DNA from 3 places in the Furfurilactobacillus curtus genome. Region 3 is predicted to be linked to each of the others. Evidence: a T-box and tRNA genes for the amino acid it is inferred to sense, from the RefSeq annotation. Region 3 holds a T-box; the other regions hold tRNA genes.
What was found. The T-box of region 3 lies ahead of leuS (leucine--tRNA ligase). A T-box ahead of a tRNA ligase gene usually reads a tRNA of that ligase, here a tRNA-Leu.
Positions count from the first base shown of each region.

Region 1: it encodes a tRNA-Leu, which carries the amino acid that the T-box ahead of leuS (leucine--tRNA ligase) is inferred to sense. The anticodon was not compared.
Region 2: it encodes a tRNA-Leu, which carries the amino acid that the T-box ahead of leuS (leucine--tRNA ligase) is inferred to sense. The anticodon was not compared.

Region 1 is NZ_BAAHXU010000001.1:1,919,470-1,925,535, forward strand. It holds gene ACYQ0Y_RS08935 (cation-translocating P-type ATPase) at 1-1,204, shown strand, start outside; gene ACYQ0Y_RS08940 (hypothetical protein) at 1,231-1,665, shown strand; gene ACYQ0Y_RS08945 (SprT family protein) at 2,008-2,484, shown strand; tRNA gene ACYQ0Y_RS08950 (tRNA-Leu) at 2,761-2,845, shown strand; gene ACYQ0Y_RS08955 (pyridoxamine 5'-phosphate oxidase) at 2,895-3,344, opposite strand; gene ACYQ0Y_RS08960 (LCP family protein) at 3,679-4,707, shown strand; gene rpsN (30S ribosomal protein S14) at 4,852-5,121, opposite strand; gene ACYQ0Y_RS08970 (PTS sugar transporter subunit IIA) at 5,629-6,042, shown strand; gene ACYQ0Y_RS08975 (PTS sugar transporter subunit IIB) at 6,043-6,066, shown strand, end outside.
Region 2 is NZ_BAAHXU010000001.1:171,988-178,053, forward strand. It holds gene smc (chromosome segregation protein SMC) at 1-32, shown strand, start outside; gene ftsY (signal recognition particle-docking protein FtsY) at 79-1,584, shown strand; tRNA gene ACYQ0Y_RS01015 (tRNA-Leu) at 1,863-1,946, opposite strand; gene ACYQ0Y_RS01020 (PadR family transcriptional regulator) at 2,144-2,494, shown strand; gene ACYQ0Y_RS01025 (DUF1700 domain-containing protein) at 2,484-3,125, shown strand; gene ACYQ0Y_RS01030 (DUF4097 family beta strand repeat-containing protein) at 3,122-4,033, shown strand; gene ACYQ0Y_RS01035 (PspC domain-containing protein) at 4,074-4,373, shown strand; gene ACYQ0Y_RS01040 (CPBP family intramembrane glutamic endopeptidase) at 4,541-5,245, opposite strand; gene ACYQ0Y_RS01045 (hypothetical protein) at 5,232-5,447, opposite strand.
Region 3 is NZ_BAAHXU010000001.1:53,027-59,092, reverse strand. It holds gene ACYQ0Y_RS00425 (putative polysaccharide biosynthesis protein) at 1-104, opposite strand, end outside; gene leuS (leucine--tRNA ligase) at 388-2,811, opposite strand; T-box leader at 2,941-3,157, opposite strand; gene ACYQ0Y_RS00415 (phosphatase PAP2 family protein) at 3,415-4,062, shown strand; gene ACYQ0Y_RS00410 (MDR family MFS transporter) at 4,175-5,647, opposite strand; gene metK (methionine adenosyltransferase) at 5,810-6,066, opposite strand, start outside.

The DNA of each region.
Region 1 (6,066 bases), 1.9 Mb from region 3:
GGCCTTTGCTTATCGACCAGTCACAACAATTCCAGCCGAGATGACTAGCAAGCAAGTCGAGCAAGATTTAATTTTTACTGGATTTGTCGGGATGATCGACCCAGAACGACCAGAAGTGGCCGGTGCCGTTGCGGAAGCAAAGTCGGCTGGGATTCGCCCGCTGATGATCACGGGCGACCATGCGGATACGGCAAAAGCGATTGCGGTTCGGTTGGGGATCATTGACGCTAATGATCAGGCTGGCGTCATTACTGGCGCACAGCTTGATGCATTGAGTGAGGCTGAGTTTTCTGATCAAGTGGAACAATATTCTGTCTACGCACGGGTGGCTCCTGAACATAAAGTTCGTATTGTCAATGCATGGCAACAAAAAGGCAAAGTGGTTGCCATGACCGGTGATGGGGTTAATGATGCCCCAGCATTAAAGGCAGCTGATATTGGTGTTGGCATGGGCATCACCGGAACTGAGGTTTCTAAAGGGGCCTCTGATATGGTGTTGGCTGACGACAACTTTTCCACGATTGTGGTGGCAGTTCGCGAAGGTCGCAAAGTGTTCGCAAATATTCAAAAGGCGATTCAATACTTGTTGTCCGCTAACTTAGGAGAAGTATTGACCCTATTTGTTATGACAATGATGGGGTGGCAAATTTTGGCACCGGTGCATATTCTGTGGATTAACTTAGTGACGGATACCTTTCCAGCGATTGCCTTAGGATTAGAACCCGCTGAGAAAAACATTATGCAACAAAAACCGCGGGGACGTTCGTCAAACTTCCTGTCGGGTGGTGTCTTTGGCAACATTATCTATCAAGGTCTGCTCGAGGGTGGCTTGACCTTACTGGTTTATTGGCTTGCATTAACATTCCCCGTCCACGCAAATGCGACGCAGGTGCATGCCGACGCGCTAACCATGGCCTTTGCGACATTGGGCTTGATTCAGCTATTCCACGCCTTTAACTCAAAATCGATTCACGGCACCATCTTCACCGCTCAATTGTTTAAAAACCGGGCGTTTAACTGGGCCATCTTAGCAGCTTTCATTCTCTTAGCTGCGACGATTGCAATTCCTGGTTTTAATGGTTTATTCCACGTCACAACGCTATCTGGTTTCCAATGGCTGATTGTCTTGAGCGCCGGGGTTGCCATGATTTTGATCGTGGAAGTGGTAAAATTGTTCCAGCGGATGGCGTCACGCCGTCACTAATTTGATTGATGACAGGAGTAAGACTTTTGAAAAAGAATTTAATGATAGCATTTGCGCGAACGCTTTCGCAGGTGATCGAAGAAACACAAACGATTCAACAAGGACTAGAGCCTTATTATACGAAGTTACGTGAAGCGCTTGATCAAGCACATTTGGATCAGATTGACGCGGCGAATCTGGCGGATATCAAGGCCGAATTTCAAGATGGGACGGAGCGCTATCGCAGCCTCCAGGAGCGACTCCAGCAATTGCAAGCGCCGGCTCGTTTTTTAGGAAAACATCGGAGTCTAGTGACAGCCTACACGACCTATGTCACTGCTTGTCAGGCCATGACTGATAGTGTTAATTTGGGTAGTCATCAAGTTGATCAAATACAATTCGACCAAGCTGAGACGGACCAGACTGAGGCGATGAACCGGATTATTCGGTTGGTGCAAACTTTAATGCAAACGCAAGCGTAATTAACGTCAAAATGATGTCAACTTGCGTATGTCTTAATCAGATCTGATTAGCGGGTGAGTTTGGGCCATGACTTATAAAAGGCGTTGCGATTTGTTGCTTTTGTGCACCACGTCGCCATGGTCAAAACGTGCGGCAAACGCCTGAGAGCTGTGCCTAGCAATAAAGTGAGCACCTTCCAAAGTAAGGAAGATGCTCACTTTTTCGCTAGTGCTCGCTCTCAATTCGGTGTTAAGTCTCACGCTTGCATTTTGGTCGAGTTAGATTGGCAATGAAATTCAGATCTTACATTGACCATTAAGTTGCGAAAATTACACTGTGTCTATTCAGGAAAGGAGAGGTAGATGACAAATGAAGCTTTGCAAGCACTAGTAGAAGAAATTTCTCTGCAGGATTTTGGTCGTCCATTTAAACATCAGGCTATTTTTAATGCCCGCTTGCGGTCAACTGGTGGCCGTTATCATTTAGTAGACCATCATATCGATATCAATCCGCGAATGATTAATGATTTTGATCGAGAAACTTTGATTGGCGTCATTCGTCATGAGTTAGTCCATTATCACCTTGCGTTGGCAGGGTTACCCTACCAACATCGTAGTCATGAATTTAAGCAGTTGCTGGCGCAAGTTGGTGGCTCCCGCTACGCACCGACGCCCAAGCAATCGGTGAAATCTAAGCACTCTGGGCGGCAGTATTATTATCATTGTCAGAAATGTGGCCGCCAATTTATTCGGCATCGGCGGGTTAATCTTGAACGGTATGCTTGTGGTTATTGCGGTGGCCGTCTCCAGCTAGACGAGTTGGTTCGCGAAGTTGGGTAGCAAAATAAACTGAAATTTTACGAAGTCATCACGCCTGATTGAATGAAGTGTTCTTACCCTGATTTAAACGTGGGGGTAAAGTTTGAGTGGTTAGAATCTTACGATTGAGCGAGGTGTGGTCCTGACAGTACTAGAAGCTGATCGACAGTGAACAACACTGTAAAAGTCCAATTTGCCACAGCTCTAAGTGGGCAACCTAATTAAAGGTCGCTGCCAGCAAATTAAAATCAACCGTTGCCTTCAATGAGAATGTTTGATAGAATCTTTCTTGTTGATGCGGCCATGGCGGAATTGGCAGACGCGCAAGATTAAGGATCTTGTGATCCCTTCGATCATCCGAGTTCAAGTCTCGGTGGCCGCATAAAAAGCAGCTTCCTGTTTTCAGGTGAAGCTGCTTTTTTGGTGTTTTGCTAATTTATTGCAGTAAAATCAAGATCGAATTTTGGTTGACCGAGACCTGGATCGACATGTAGTTGTTGAAAGTGAATTTCATATACCGCTAATGTAGGGCCAATGGCATCCCACACTTGTTGATAGTTAGGAATTAATTCAAGATAACGAGGAAGCAAGTCTGCCATTGTTTTGCTTGATGGTGCGATGTGCACGTCGTGGGCGCGGATAAACGGATTGTTTGGTGTTCCGGTAAATGGAATTGTTGTCAATGATGCATTGGCGTGTTCAGCATATAAATTAAGGGCATGGCTACCGCGAACGGAAGAAAAGTACATCGTTGTTGGTTCGTCGGAAAACCACACGAAGTTGATGACTTTAACGTCGGCTTCGTTATGAAATGAAGTGGCCAACGCGATCGTATTTGTCGTTTGGTAAACCTGTTGGAGTTGGTCTAAGGGGTTCGACATCGTAAAATTCCTCACAATCTGGTTTAATTGAGTCAATTCTAATGAAAGTTGGCAAACTTTACCAGTTGTTTACCATTTTTGCCCAGCTACACCAGCTTGATGTCTGTGCCTCAAGGCCGCCTAATTGGCAGAAAACGTCAACCAGTCAGCTTCCGCTAGTATTCAAAGTCACTCAGCTTGTTTCGCTTTGAGGTCTTTGTCGAGCCGATGCTGGTGAATGCAACCTTTAAGAAAAGCTTCAGTCTAGAATAAGAGATGTGAAAGTTTGCCTGATGGTTTACAATAAATTGAAGTTTAAAAAACAAAATCGTTAATTATCGTGGGGGATCATGAGATGAAGAACCAGCCAAATGAGAACAATATGGATTCGCGCATGCAACGCCGAAGCGCAAATCAACAAGGACCAAAGCAGCCGAAACAACACGGCACACGGCGTTGGCATCCATGGCGTTGGTTTTGGGGGATCATTATTCTCTTGTTGCTCGTGATTGTCGGTTTTGGCGCAGTTGCCTATCACAATATTAATTCGGCCACGAGTAAAGCATATAAGTCGGCCGGCATTACCAAAGCGCGTGACACAAAGGCAGTTTTGAATTCAAAAAAACCTATTTCAATTCTATTTTTAGGAACTGATACAGGGGCTCTGGGACGTTCTTATAAGGGACGAACCGATACAATCATGATTGCGACGATTAACCCGCAAACCAAAAAGATGTTGCTGGTCAGTTTGCCACGGGATACGATGACTGATATTGCTGGTTATCCAGATGAATCACCAGCTAAAATTAACGCGGCCTATGCTTATGGTGGCGTTGGCACGACGATTAAAACCGTTCAAAATTTACTAAATGTGCCTATTGATTACTACGCCCTGTTAAATATGGGGGGGTTAGAAAAGGCCATCAACGAAGTGGGTGGTGTAACGGTGACATCACCGCTGTCTTTCTCTTATGAGGGGAGTACCTTTGAAAAAGGACAAACCTATCATATGAATGGGGCAACTGCCTTGAAATTTTCGCGGATGCGCTATGACGATCCACAAGGAGATTATGGGCGCCAAACGCGCCAACGATTGGTTGTGGAAGCTTTATTCCGGAAATCAATTGCTGTCCAAACGGTCCTGAATTCGAGCTTCTTGAATTCGATTTCCTCACAATCGCAAACCGATTTGACAAATTCGGATTTAGTTAAGCTAGCTCAGAATTATCGATCAGCAACTAAAAATATCAGTAGCGACCATATGCAAGGCCAAGGCCAGATGATTAACGGACAATCTTTTGAAGTTGTCGGCCATAGCGAAAAGCAACGGGTGACCAATGAGTTGAGAACAAGTCTTGATTTAAGTGCGAAAACGGATGAATGATTGAAAAGAATTAGATGAACAGTTGATTAAGCAAAAATGCCAATTTCCTTCTAGAAACGTCTAGAAGGAAATTGGCATTTTTGGTTGTTAATTAGCGTTGACGGACAATTTGAGTTGGTGGTGTTCATTACGTATAAAGTGACCTTACCAACTTGCTTTGCGAACACCAGGAATTTTGCCTTGTAAGGCAAGCTGACGGAAATTAAGACGTGAGAGCCCAAAGCGACGTAAGTAGGCATGTGGCCGACCGTCGATTTGGTCACGTCGGTGAATTCTAACAGGTGAGGCATTTTTAGGCAGTGCTGCTAATCCAGCATAATCTTTTGCTGCTTTTAAAGTCGCCCGCTTTTCTGCATATTTTGCCACGGTTGCTTCAATACGTTGTTCTTTAATGATCTTGGATTTTTTAGCCATTTACACGACTCCTTTATGATAGTTTTTGTTGCAAAGAGTAATAGTTACCATTTAGTATACCAAATCAACTTACAAAAAGAAAGAGAACTGGCCCAAAATTCACCATGTTTTGTAAGTTGCTGACTTGGCTCGCCTAGGATTTCAGTAAAGTTAAGAAAAAGATTTTCTCTGAATGAGTATTGAGACAAAAAAGTTGATCAATTTTTATGACATAAAAATGCCTTTCTATCAACCTGTCTAGTCCATTTTAAACGAAAGCACAGTGGCTCAACGATTTTTTACTTGATGTAAGCGCTTCACTAGGCTATGCTAATCACGTGCTGAAGAGTTAATTGCCAATTATAATCCGGCCATTTTTTAAAGTATCAAAAAATTTTTCATTATTTTCTGGAAGCGCTTTTTTTGGCAGTTAACTTGCGCTATGATACACTTATCCCCGAGTCGTCAATAAGTCAGCAATTAATGAACGACTTTTGAATAACGACCAAGCGAAAGGAGGTTGATGCAATGCTCGCTATCGTGCTAGCCAGCCATGGCGGCTTCGCTGAGGGAATTAAGGAATCCGCTGATATGATTTTCGGTAAGCAAGAAAAAGTCGCGGCGGTTTCATTTTCACCTGATGAGGGGCCCGATGAGTTACAGCGTAAGTTCGAAACTGTCGTAGATGGTTTCGATGCGGACGATGAAATTTTGTTTCTTGTAGATTTGTGGGGTGGCTCTCCGTTTAACATCACTAGTCGGCTAGTTACCAAACAGCCGGAACGAATGGCCCTAATTACAGGTCTGAATTTGGCGATGTTAATTGAGGCTTACACAGTTCGCAACCAGCCCCTTGAAACGGTTATTCCACATTTAGAGGAGATTGCTAAGGCTGGTGTGAAGCACCTAGATCAACATTCGTTAGAGCAGGGGGCTGAATAAATGACGATGGAAATCCGCTTAGCA
Region 2 (6,066 bases), 120 kb from region 3:
CATTAGACGACTTGGCCGATGATGCGTCATAGCGGTTTAATTGAAATACTAAAATAATCGAGAAAAGTAGGTGATTTGATGGGACTATTTGATATTTTTCGACGACGTAAAAACGATGAAAGTACAGCAGACGCTACTTCAAACTCGGCGAGTGAGACGCCAAGTGCGGTTACATCAGCAAGGGCCGATTCAGCCCAATCGCTTGAGTCGACAAAGCCTGATCGGCAAGTTGAGACGGATTTAAATAGTGATGCAACGGAGGGCATTTCTGAAGTAAAGCCGAATTCAGAAGATATGTCAGAATCAACTGTTAGTCGTGAGTCAGGCAATTCCTCAGCGTCATCGGCAACAAAAATGACGCCAGAGGAAGTTGCCAATACGAACACCTCTTTGACAGCCCGGCAGTCAGTTGCTGATTCATTGTCTGCAGCTGCAAAATCCAGTCATTCTCAGTCTCAAGCGGAAGCTACAGTCGCTGACCAATCAGGGGCGTCTGAGCGTCAGCCGATGACATCTTCCATTGAATCCGTTGTTAATGACACGGTTGAAATGAGCGACGGCTCAGCAGAGACGTCCTCAACAATGGTTGCTGAAGATGATCGTCAGGATGCTGCTGGCAGCAACGAAGGATCGACTTTGAGCCAGGCAACTGATGCAGAACTTTATGATAAAGGACTTGCCAAATCGCGTCGGACTTTTGGCGACCGTTTAAATGCCTTTTTAGCAAACTTTCGAAGTGTTGATGAGGACTTCTTTGATGATTTAGAGGAGACTCTTATTGGCGCGGACGTGGGCTTTAATACGGCAGTGACGATTACTGATCAGTTACGCGATGAAGTACGTTTGAAGAATGCCAAAAAACAATCAGATGTCGAAAACGTCATTATTGAAAAATTAGTCAATCTGTATGACGCAGAAGGTAACGGTGAAGATAATTCGGTTAACTTTGCCAAGAGTGGTCCAACAGTCATTTTCTTTGTCGGTGTTAATGGCGTGGGGAAAACTACGACTGTTGGTAAAATGGCGAATATGTATAAGCAACAAGGGAAAAAGGTCTTATTAGCAGCTGCAGACACCTTTAGAGCGGGGGCGATTGAACAACTGCAAGTCTGGGGTCAACGAGATGATGTCCCAGTGGTTGCCCTGCCTGAAAAGAGTGATCCGGCAGCGGTTGTTTATGATGCTGTTCAACGAGCGAAAGAGGATGATGTGGACATTTTAATGGTCGATACGGCTGGTCGGCTGCAAAACAAGGTTAATTTGATGAATGAGTTGGCCAAAATGAAACGCGTGTTGAGTCGCGAGATCCCTGAAGCTCCCCACGAGGTCTTGTTAGTCTTGGATGCGACCACTGGTCAAAATGCCTTGAATCAGGCTAAAACTTTCGGTGATGCAACTGATGTGACGGGGATTGTTTTGACAAAATTGGATGGAACTGCCAAAGGTGGCATTGTTCTAGCGATACGAAATGAATTACATTTACCCGTTAAGTTTGTGGGATTAGGTGAGCAGGTCAATGATTTGCGTCCGTTTGATCCAAGTGAGTTTGTTTATGGCTTATTTAAAGACCTTATTACTAACTAAATCGGATGAGTAAAACGGTCTCGGCTTTTTAAAGTCGGGACCGTTTTTATAATCAAGTAGATTGTATTTATGTATTTAGCCCGTCTAAGTAGGTAGTTAAATGCACAGCATTATGTCTGCTTTATTGTGCACCGTATAATTTTTTGTACACAATCATGCACAAATCAATGAAACTTCATGCAACTCTATGAAACTTTTGGCAAATAAAAAACGCGTATAAACGTTGGTGTATCAACGTTTATACGCGTTTTGACAAGGTTTTTAAAAACCTATTCGAGTGCCCCTGGCTGGATTCGAACCAGTACTCACCAAGGTGAACAGCGACCTGAACGCTGCGCGTCTGCCAATTCCGCCACAGGGGCATGAAACAATTGAGAACTCTCAACAAAGTAATAGTTTACACGACCGGCTCGAACACGGCAAGCGCTGCCATGAATTTCGTGTAATTATTTTTAAATTCATATTGTGTTGACTTTCATACTATACATCATATAATATAGTCATATTCAAAGTTAGCTAGTTAGGCATGGCTAAATTAAAGTAATGAGGAGGCGGTGGTATGAGTATTCAAGTTAGCAGCGAGTTACTTGATGGCATGGTTCTAGCACTACTAGATCGCGAAGACCTATATGGGTATGCGCTCACGCAACAGATTCAGGTATCAATTTCTGTTTCAGAGTCCACCATGTATCCCGTTTTACGACGCCTGAAAAAAGAAAGTTGGTTGACTACTTATGACCAGCCTTTTCAGGGACGTAACCGGCGTTATTATCAAATCACCGATGCAGGTAAAATTCGACTGGGTGAAATCATACATGAATGGGCGGCTTACAAAATTAGTTTAGACCAAATTTTTGATCCGTCGGCAACGCCATCGACGGATGAACGGGGGGATATTGATGACAAATGAAACATATTTAAGTGAACTGCAGCGGCGTTTGCACGGATTGACAGAAGAAGAACGCGCCGATGTCTTAGATTTTTATACGGAATACATTGAAGATGCTAATTTAACGGATGGTGATGAAATCATTGCTAAGCTGGGTACGCCAAAACAGTTGGCGCGTAAGGTATTAGCAGATTATTCGATTAAAGAAAACGAAACTGCCGAACAAAATGGTGAGCGGCGTAGTCCTCGATCAAATGCGACAATGGTATGGCTGATCATTTTGGCGGTATTGTCAACGCCAGTCACGATTCCGGCGGCGATTGGCATTATTTTAATCCTTTTATTGGTCATCTTCATGGCGATTTTGGCAGTGGGACTGGCAGTTGTTTTAGCAATCACCTTATTAGCAGCTGGAATGATGGTGGCTGGAGTATCGCTATACACTGGTTTTTGGCTGTTGGGCAGTCACATTTTTATTGGGATCGCCTACATCGGCATCGGTTTAACTGGCCTCGGCGGCGCTTTAGTCTTGATGCCATTGTTCTATTACATTGTGCGGTGGCTCATTCAGATGATTGCAAATTTCATTCGGTTTGCCTATCGAAAGTTTAGTAATCGTCGACAACAACCGCGAGGGGGGCAATCTGCATGAAACGAACATTAAAAATTGGTTTAGTTATTTTAGTGATTGGTTTGGTTTTAATGGCGATTGGTGCCATGACACACAGCTTTAAAAGCGTGACCTTTAACGATCAACATCAACCAGAGCTAGTGCACGTGAAGACGTTTGATCGAAAGGTGAAATCATTCAAGGTGCTTGATGCCGATTTAAAAAGCAACCAGCTCCGGATCAAGGAAGGCGATAGTTATCGAGTGCAGGTTCGCAGTAATGCCAAGGCGATGCCACGGGTTACAGTTAAAAATCAACGCTTGGTCATCGAACAAACTAAGAATGATAACGCGACTTCTGGTTGGCATTTTGGGTCCGATGGCAATGATATGATTGAGGGTGGACATAGTCAATTACCTGATCGAACGGTGGTTGTCACGGTACCACGAGGCACAAAATTGGACCAAATTAAATTAGTCAATCAAGGTGGGGACATGCGGTTGACAGATGTTCAAACCAATAAACTGACGATTCACACGAATAGTAACGTCAGCTTGGAACATGCCACGGTCGGCGAAGGCATGCGACTAAGCACTGGCGATGGCAACATTTACTTGCAGCAGATGAATCTCACCAATTCGCAGCTGATAACTGATGATGGTGATGTTGCCTTGAAAGACGTTTGGTTAAATCAAGCGACGGTTCAATTGGCCGATGGGGACTTTCGGATGCGTAATGGCGGAATCACCGGGATTGTAAACGTTAATAATCAGGATGGCGATAATACGGTTGTCGGTGCAGATCGTGGCAAAGGCTATATTTTACATGGTGCTGACAATAATCGTTTGTTCGATCAGCATCGTGAAGACGGCGGTCTGTTGCAGCAAAACGAAACTAATAATGATCGGCTGCAATTAACTACCAGTGATGGCAATAATTCCGTACAATAGTGTGGACAGTTGTTGATTCAAGCTAGGTGGAGGTATAACGATGAAAAAACATTTAACTAAATCCAATGATCGTGTTTTAGCGGGCGTTTTTGGCGGAATTGCTGAATACTTCGGTTGGGACGTGGCGCTGACAAGAGTCATTGGTAGTATTTTGATACTTTGGTCAGTTGGGACCGGCTTGATTGCCTATGCGATCGCAGCGTTAGTGATGCCTGAGCCAGATGGCACACATTTTTCAGCGAGTGATCATTTTAATTCCTGGTCTGACACCACGCATCATGAAGACACTTTTGATGGCGAGTTCACTGATCCAGATCAATCCCATCATGATGATAAGTAGCCAAGAACAAAAAGTGTATGGTAACCTCAGCGTGAGGATTACAAAAACGAGGTCATCTTCCGCAAATTACGGAAGATGACCTCGTTTTTGTAATCGAATGATGTAAATCTGATGCTGATATTTATCAGTAAATCAGTCTGCCGATGTTTAACACGTGATCTTAAAAATCAATGTAAGACCGTAACTAGTAGCTGAGTCATCGCCAAACTATTAATCAGAAAATGAACTAAGATTGAATTAAACTGTTTCCCGGTCCACAGATACGTCGCCGCCAAAACAGCACCCATTAAACAGTAAACGAGAAAACTAATTGGGTTGGTCGAAAGGTGGCCAGTAGAAAAAATGAGACCTGAAAGAATAATTTTCAGCCAAGTCTGCGATGGTCTAAAAAAGATATTTGTGATTACGCCTCGAAAAACGAGTTCTTCCAAAAACGGCGTTAAAAAAATGGCTGAAACGACGAATGCGACTAGTGCAACTGGACTGGTCTTCATAATTTGACTAATGGCATCATTATTAGCCGTTGATTGTTGATGATACAGTACCTGTTGCAAGCGCAGTAACAGTGATTCACCTATGATGATGACTAAATAGGCAAGGACGGCAATTCCTAAATCGCGCCATTTGAAATCATGGAATAAGCGCTGACCTGACCAATAACGAAAACGACGATAGGCGATCCAAATGGCTAACCCAAAAGCTGCCCAATAGCTTAAGGTCAACAGATAGCCACTAAAATTATCGTAGGAGGCATGCTTAGCCATTCCCAGTAATGCTGGCGGTAATTGAACCATCACCCACAGGGCGATCACCTCGACGATTCTTGACCATCGCGGTCGGTTAGTTGGTTTCTCAGAATTAATGTTGGTCATGAGGTTCCTCCTTGTCAGTTTGCTGGCCACGTAATTGCCATACTTTAATGACTGTGATTAAGATTGTGGTGATGATAAAGGCACCAATCCACAGCAAGAACAAGGTGACACCTGTCAGCCGTTGAACTTCAGTTAACCAAACGACGCTGCCAAAGACGAGCACAGTGATTAAAATAATAATGATTGAGCTTTGCTGTCGCATAACGGACCTCCTACAAAGTACGTTTATTGTAGCATAGTCTTGTTTAACACCGATTTTTAAAATTGATTGGCTTAGATCATGAAAATTGGACCAATAATAAAAGGCCCCAGCATTTGCTGAGGCAGCAAGATTAACATGACGCTAGTCGAATTGAGTTGCATTGGCCTGAGCTCTGCCCCACAGGCGGAGTAGGATGAACCGTTGCGCGGCAGAAAATAATGACTAAGCAAAGGCCTGGTTTAGTTTTTGCACGACGGCTCACTAAACTTCAGCGTCTTTGCCAACCTTGCATGTTTCAAGTGTAGCGAGAACCACTTGTCTGTGACAACAAATGTGCCTAACTGGGAGCTTTGCCAATCTTTAAAAGAATCAATTTAGCTAAAAAAATCGCCGCTTTGCGCGACGATATTAGAAGGGTGACCGGCCAAGTCATGCACCTTGATGCGCGCATCCCTTGGACCATGGCTGGCGAACCATCTAAAGGCCATTGAGGGGGCCGATTTTGATGGCTTCGGTTTGGTAGCTGGCCCTCCTAGTGATTTTATTATAGGGAGTCCCTTGGCAAATCGGTTATTAAACGTGCTTCAAATATATTAGCTGCACTGGCTGTTGTTTATGT
Region 3 (6,066 bases):
AAATGGAAAAGGCCCATCAAACTATTAAGGGTTCTTCGCCGCCGAAATTGTTTACGCGTTGGCAACGGTTGATCTTCAGTTGGTGTTGGATCTTTCTTTGACATAACAATCTCAATTCTAATTAGAGTCAGGTTCCATTGAAGTTATAGTGTACCGCGACTAAGCCAATGATGACACGAAAAAAATCACCTTTAGTAAAATCACAATTAGTTACACAGCCTATTCATTATACGAAGTTTCATTGACCAATTTCAACGATAATCACATGACAGAATCAGTTAAAATTCACAACAATGCCAGCGCTATTCAATTTCAAAAACGGGCGCGATCACCTGAAAAACCGATGGTCACGCCCGTTCATTAAATTCAATCGTCACTAAAAATTAATTAATTAGCGACCACATTGACAATTTTGCCTGGCACAACAATCGTTTTGCGAACAGTTTTACCAGCCAGTGCCTTCTGCATATGTTCATCGGCTAAAGCCAACTCACTTAATTCTTCGCGACTGATGTCTTTGACCACCGTCACGTGGCTCTTCACTTTACCATTCACTTGAAGCACGATTTCCACCGTTCGTTCCACTAATTTTGCTGGATCATACGTTGGCCACGGCTGATAAGCGATGGTTTCTGATTCATTGAAGTAATGCCACAGCTCTTCAGCAAGGTGCGGTACTAATGGTGCTAACAATTTAATTAAGCCTTCCATGTAAGGTACAGGTAAATCATCCACTTTATGCGCTTCGTTCACAAAGACCATCATTTGTGAGATGGCGGTGTTGAAGTGCATGCGTTCATAATCCTCGGTCACTTTTTTGACCGTTTCATGATAAACCTTATCGAGTTGGCCATCGTTAATTGTCGTGACCCGATCACGCAGATGATTGTTATCATCAATCATCAGTCGCCATACCCGTTGTAACCACTTGTAGGCACCATTGATGCCATCTTCACTCCATGGTTTAGATTCTTCCAACGGCCCCATAAACATTTCATACAGCCGCAACGTATCAGCCCCATATTTGTCTACAATATCATCTGGGTTGATCACATTACCTTTTGATTTAGACATCTTCTCATGGTTATTTCCGAGAATCATCCCTTGATTGACTAACTTCTGGAATGGCTCTTTGGTCGGTACCACGCCCAAATCATATAACACCTTGTGCCAAAAACGTGCATACAGCAAATGTAAAACTGCGTGTTCAGCACCACCAATGTAAAGGTCAACTGGAAGCCAATACTTTAGTTTCTCCGGATCGGCAAGCGCATGTTGATTGTGCGGATCGATATAGCGTAAGAAATACCATGACGAGCCAGCCCATTGTGGCATCGTATTCGTATCCCGTTTACCATGGCGACCATTTTTATCCGTCACATTGACCCAATCTTCAATGTTTGCTAGCGGACTTTCACCAGTCCCCGATGGTTCAAGTTGGTCTGTATCTGGCAACGTTAATGGTAATTCATCTTCCGGCACTAGGGTAGTTTCCCCGTCATCCCAATGAATCACTGGAATCGGTTCGCCCCAGTATCGTTGGCGGCTGAAAATCCAGTCCCGCAAACGGTAATTAATCTTCTTACCGCCTGCCTGATGTTCCGTCAACCAATCAACCGCCGCACCAATGGCAGTTTGTTTATCTAAGCCATCTAAAAAGCCTGAATTTATGTGAATCCCATTGCCAGTGTAAGCTGCCTTCGTCACATCGCCACCTTCGATAACTGGTTTAATTGGCAAGGCAAATTTTTTAGCGAAATCAAAATCACGTGTGTCATGAGCTGGCACGGCCATAATCGCACCAGTCCCGTAAGAAGATAGCACGTAATCAGCAATCCAGATCGGCAATCGTTCGCCATTAATCGGGTTAATGCCATAAGCACCGGTGAAGACGCCCGTTTTATCTTTATTCAAATCCGTCCGTTCCAAATCCGATTTGGAGGCGATCTGTTGGCGATACTCACTGACCGCGGCCTGCTGACCAGCTGTAGTGATTTGGTCAACCAAGTCATGCTCAGGCGCTAAAACAAGATATGACGCACCAAATAGGGTGTCCGGCCGAGTCGTAAAGACTTCGATTTTCGTTGCATCGGTTTGATCAGCGATCTCGAAAAACACACTAGCACCTTCTGAGCGACCAATCCAATGACGTTGTTGTTCTTTGATACTTTCGGGCCAATCCAAATCATCTAAATCGTCTAGCAAACGATCCGCATACGCTGTAATTTTCAAAACCCATTGCCGCATAGGGACCCGATAGACGGGATAACCACCACGCTCCGTTTTACCATCGATGACTTCTTCATTGGCGACGACAGTTCCACCCATAAAATCAGGCGCCCAGTTCACCATAATCTCATCTTCATAAGCTAAGCCGCGTTTGTAAAGCTGCTCAAAAATCCATTGTGTCCAACGATAATACTCCGGATCAGTCGTATTGATCTCGCGATCCCAGTCATACGAAAAACCAAGCGACTTGACCTGCTTGCGAAAAACATCAATATTCTGATCAGTAAAACTTTTCGGATTGTGGCCGGTTTTTAACGCGTATTGCTCAGCTGGTAACCCAAACGCATCCCATCCCATCGGGTGTAACACATTGAAGCCTTGCATCCGCTTAAGTCGGCTCATTGCGTCAGTTGCGGTATACCCTTCTGGATGACCAACGTGTAATCCTTGCCCCGAAGGATAAGGAAACATATCCAATGCATAATATTTAGGCTGATCTACACCATCTTTAGCCTTAAACGTATGGTTTGTTTCCCAATATTTCTGCCACTTTTTTTCAATACTACGATGATCGTATGGCATAGTAGCCTCCTTATACAGTTCGTTAACGTTGCCCAAAAACCGTGAACTGGCAGTGGAATTCGATGTCCGCCGACTAAAGACAAGATTGCTCGACACAAAAAAAAGTCCTATCAACTGCCTTCAAGCAGTTGATAGGACGGAATTTTCCGCGGTACCACCTATCTTTTATCAGGCTTACGCTCCCTGACAACCCTCAAAGTCGATAACGCCGACCTGCGAAAACGCCTATAACCTAGCTTCAGCATTTTTGGCTTTAGCGGTGAGTTCAACATTGGCCCTAAACTGACTTGCACCATCCGTCAGCTCGCTTTATTAAAGCCATCATTTACTAATCCGCACCCGTTAACTGTTTAAAAGAATGGTCTTAGCATAGCAGTTCAAACTAGGAAAAACAAGCGCGTTTTGCTCGAAGTAAGGCGGCGACTTTAGTGAGTTTACCATCTTGTACTAGTGTTAATTTAGCTTTAGATCAAATGGTCACAATGTCGTTCACAGTCAGCCAACCTGAACTTTTCAATCAATCTCAAGGCGTGAACCATGTTATAATGAACAACACTCACTTCAATTAATCGGTGGTGATTCTCTATTAATCAAATAACCTCAGTGCGCTGGCAAAGATTCCGCTGGTTGATCGTTAGTCTCGGTTTGCTACTCTTTTTCATTTTGCTAACCGGAGTTCTGCTACGAGCACCACTGCTACTCACATTCGACCAAACATTGACTCACTTAATTCGCCAACCTGTCACGCCTGAGCGAACCTGGTTTTTCCGTAACATCACTCGGTTAGGTAATGTTAAGTTTACATTGGTGGTGATGATCATCTTCTCACTAGGTCTGTGGTGGCGACAAAAACTGCAAGGGGCCCTCTTCTTCGCAATTAACGTGGGCGTCTTGGCATTAGTGGTGAACACGCTCATCAAACACCTTGTTGCCCGACCACGGCCACTTATTTTGCATTTAGTTGCGGCCGGCGGCTTTAGTTTCCCCAGTGGTCACGCCATGAATGTCACTTTGATGTATGGGTCCCTCATCATCTTATGTAACTTATACGTTGATCGTTTTGCGCTACGGGCCGTCTTTAATGCGTTGTTAACCTTACTGATCATCACGATTTGTTTAAGCCGCGTTTATCTGGGTGTTCATTTTCCAAGTGATGTGGTTGCTGGCGCCAGTCTCGCGCTAGCTGAACTCCTTATCTCTCGCTATCTATTCTTTGGCCCGCGCAGTGTATCGGCGATTCGACTTAACTAAATGAACTGGATAAACTGATAAAGCCTCCCAAATTTGGGAGGCTTTATTTTTAGGCCCAGAATGGCCCAATCTTCAAACAATCACTTAATATCTTAACGTTTAAACGGCCAAATCAGGATTCCACGTGTTGCGGACGATCCAGCAGATTCAAAACCCCAGCTAGGATCACTAATATCAACGCAACGATGAAGACGTGACGCACACCACTACCCATAATTGATCGTAGTGTTGGTAAAATTTTTGCTGGTAATTGCTGAGCCGTTTCCGGATTAATCAGCGCGTTCAATTGACTGAGCTTGACTCCCGGGTGGGTGGCCACGCCGTGAGCCAAGCTGGCATTCATCACAATTCCATAAATAGCGAGCATTACTGTCTGAGACAGACTTCGTGCCAGCGTATTAAACGAGGTCGCCATCCCGATATTAACTGGATCGACTAAATGTTGGCTCGTTACCGTTGTCGTCGTAATACTAATTCCAAAACCAACCCCTAATTCAGCAGAGACCACCAAAAAGACCCAAAAAGCGGTTTGGGAAGGTAAAAGAACCAACGCAATGGCACCGATTAAAACAATGCCAATGCTAATGCCTACAATGCGCTGTGGTGTTAACCTTGTAATGACGCGCCCCGTAATAAAAGATCCCACGATCCACATCACGGAACTAGGTGTCACGGCAAAACCTGCTTCTGCGGCACGTAAACCCAGTAGGCCTTGCGTCCACGTCGGAATATAGACGTTAAAACAAATTAAGAAACCGGAAATCAACGCCGCCACTGCATTTTGAACGACAAAAGTCCGTTCATTAAACAGTTGTAAATCAATAATCGGATCCGCTGCCCGCTGCTCTTGCCAAATAAATAGTCCCAGGGCCACGATCGCCATCATGAAGACACCAACAATTAGCCAAACATTGTCAGTCCCATCACCGCTCATTTGAAAGCCGATCATCAAACCCAACAACGCCACGGATAACCAGAGACTGCCAAGCACATCAAGGGGTGCGTCTGCCGGCTGTTGCTTGGGTTCGTGTAAAAAAATCATGATCATCAAGATGGTGACTAAACCGATGGGAATATTAATGAAGAATACCCAATGCCAGCTTAATTGATCAACGATAAAACCACCAAGTAACGGGGCCACTACCGACGCCACACCCCAAGCCGATCCATTTAGTCCCATCACTTGTGCTCTTTTTTCGAAGGGATAAATATCCGCAATGATGGTAAAGGAGACTGGCATAATCGTGCCTGCTCCAATCCCTTGTACTGCTCGCCAAAGAATTAAGGTGCCCATTGAATTCGACAAGCCGCTCATCATTGAACCAAACACAAATACTACCAAACCAAATAAAAAGACTGGCTTTCGACCAATTCGATCCGAAAGTTTGCCATAAATCGGGGTTGCTAATGAATTGGTTAACAAGTAGATGGAGAAAACCCAATTCATCAAGGTGACGCCGTGCAGATCTCCAACAATCGTCGGCATCGCTGTCGACACAATCGTTCCTTCCACAGCTGACATAAAGGTGGCTACAAACAAGGCTACCGTTACCAACGTGACATTAGTCGTCCGTTTCTTCGACATTCACTTATCCTAACTTTCCTTAAAATCATGATTACAATGTCAAAACATCGCATCAGCAGTTCAAATCATAAATCAGTAAACCACAAATATTATGCCATAAAAAACATCCCCGGCTGCATAACGCTACGGGGATGAAACAATCACTTAAATAAAAACTTTTGTTTATTCAGTTGCGACAGCCACCGCGTCTTTTAATGCGGCTACCTTATCGGTCTTTTCCCAGGGTAAATCCAAATCTGGACGACCAAAGTGCCCGTAAGCTGCTGTTTGCTTGTAAATTGGTCGTTGTAAATCAAGCATTTTGATGATTCCGGCTGGCCGTAAATCAAAGATCTGGCGAATTGCCGTCGTCAAAGCTTCTTCAGAAACTGATCCGGTATCAAACGTATTGACTGAGATTGAGACCGGTTGAGCTACCC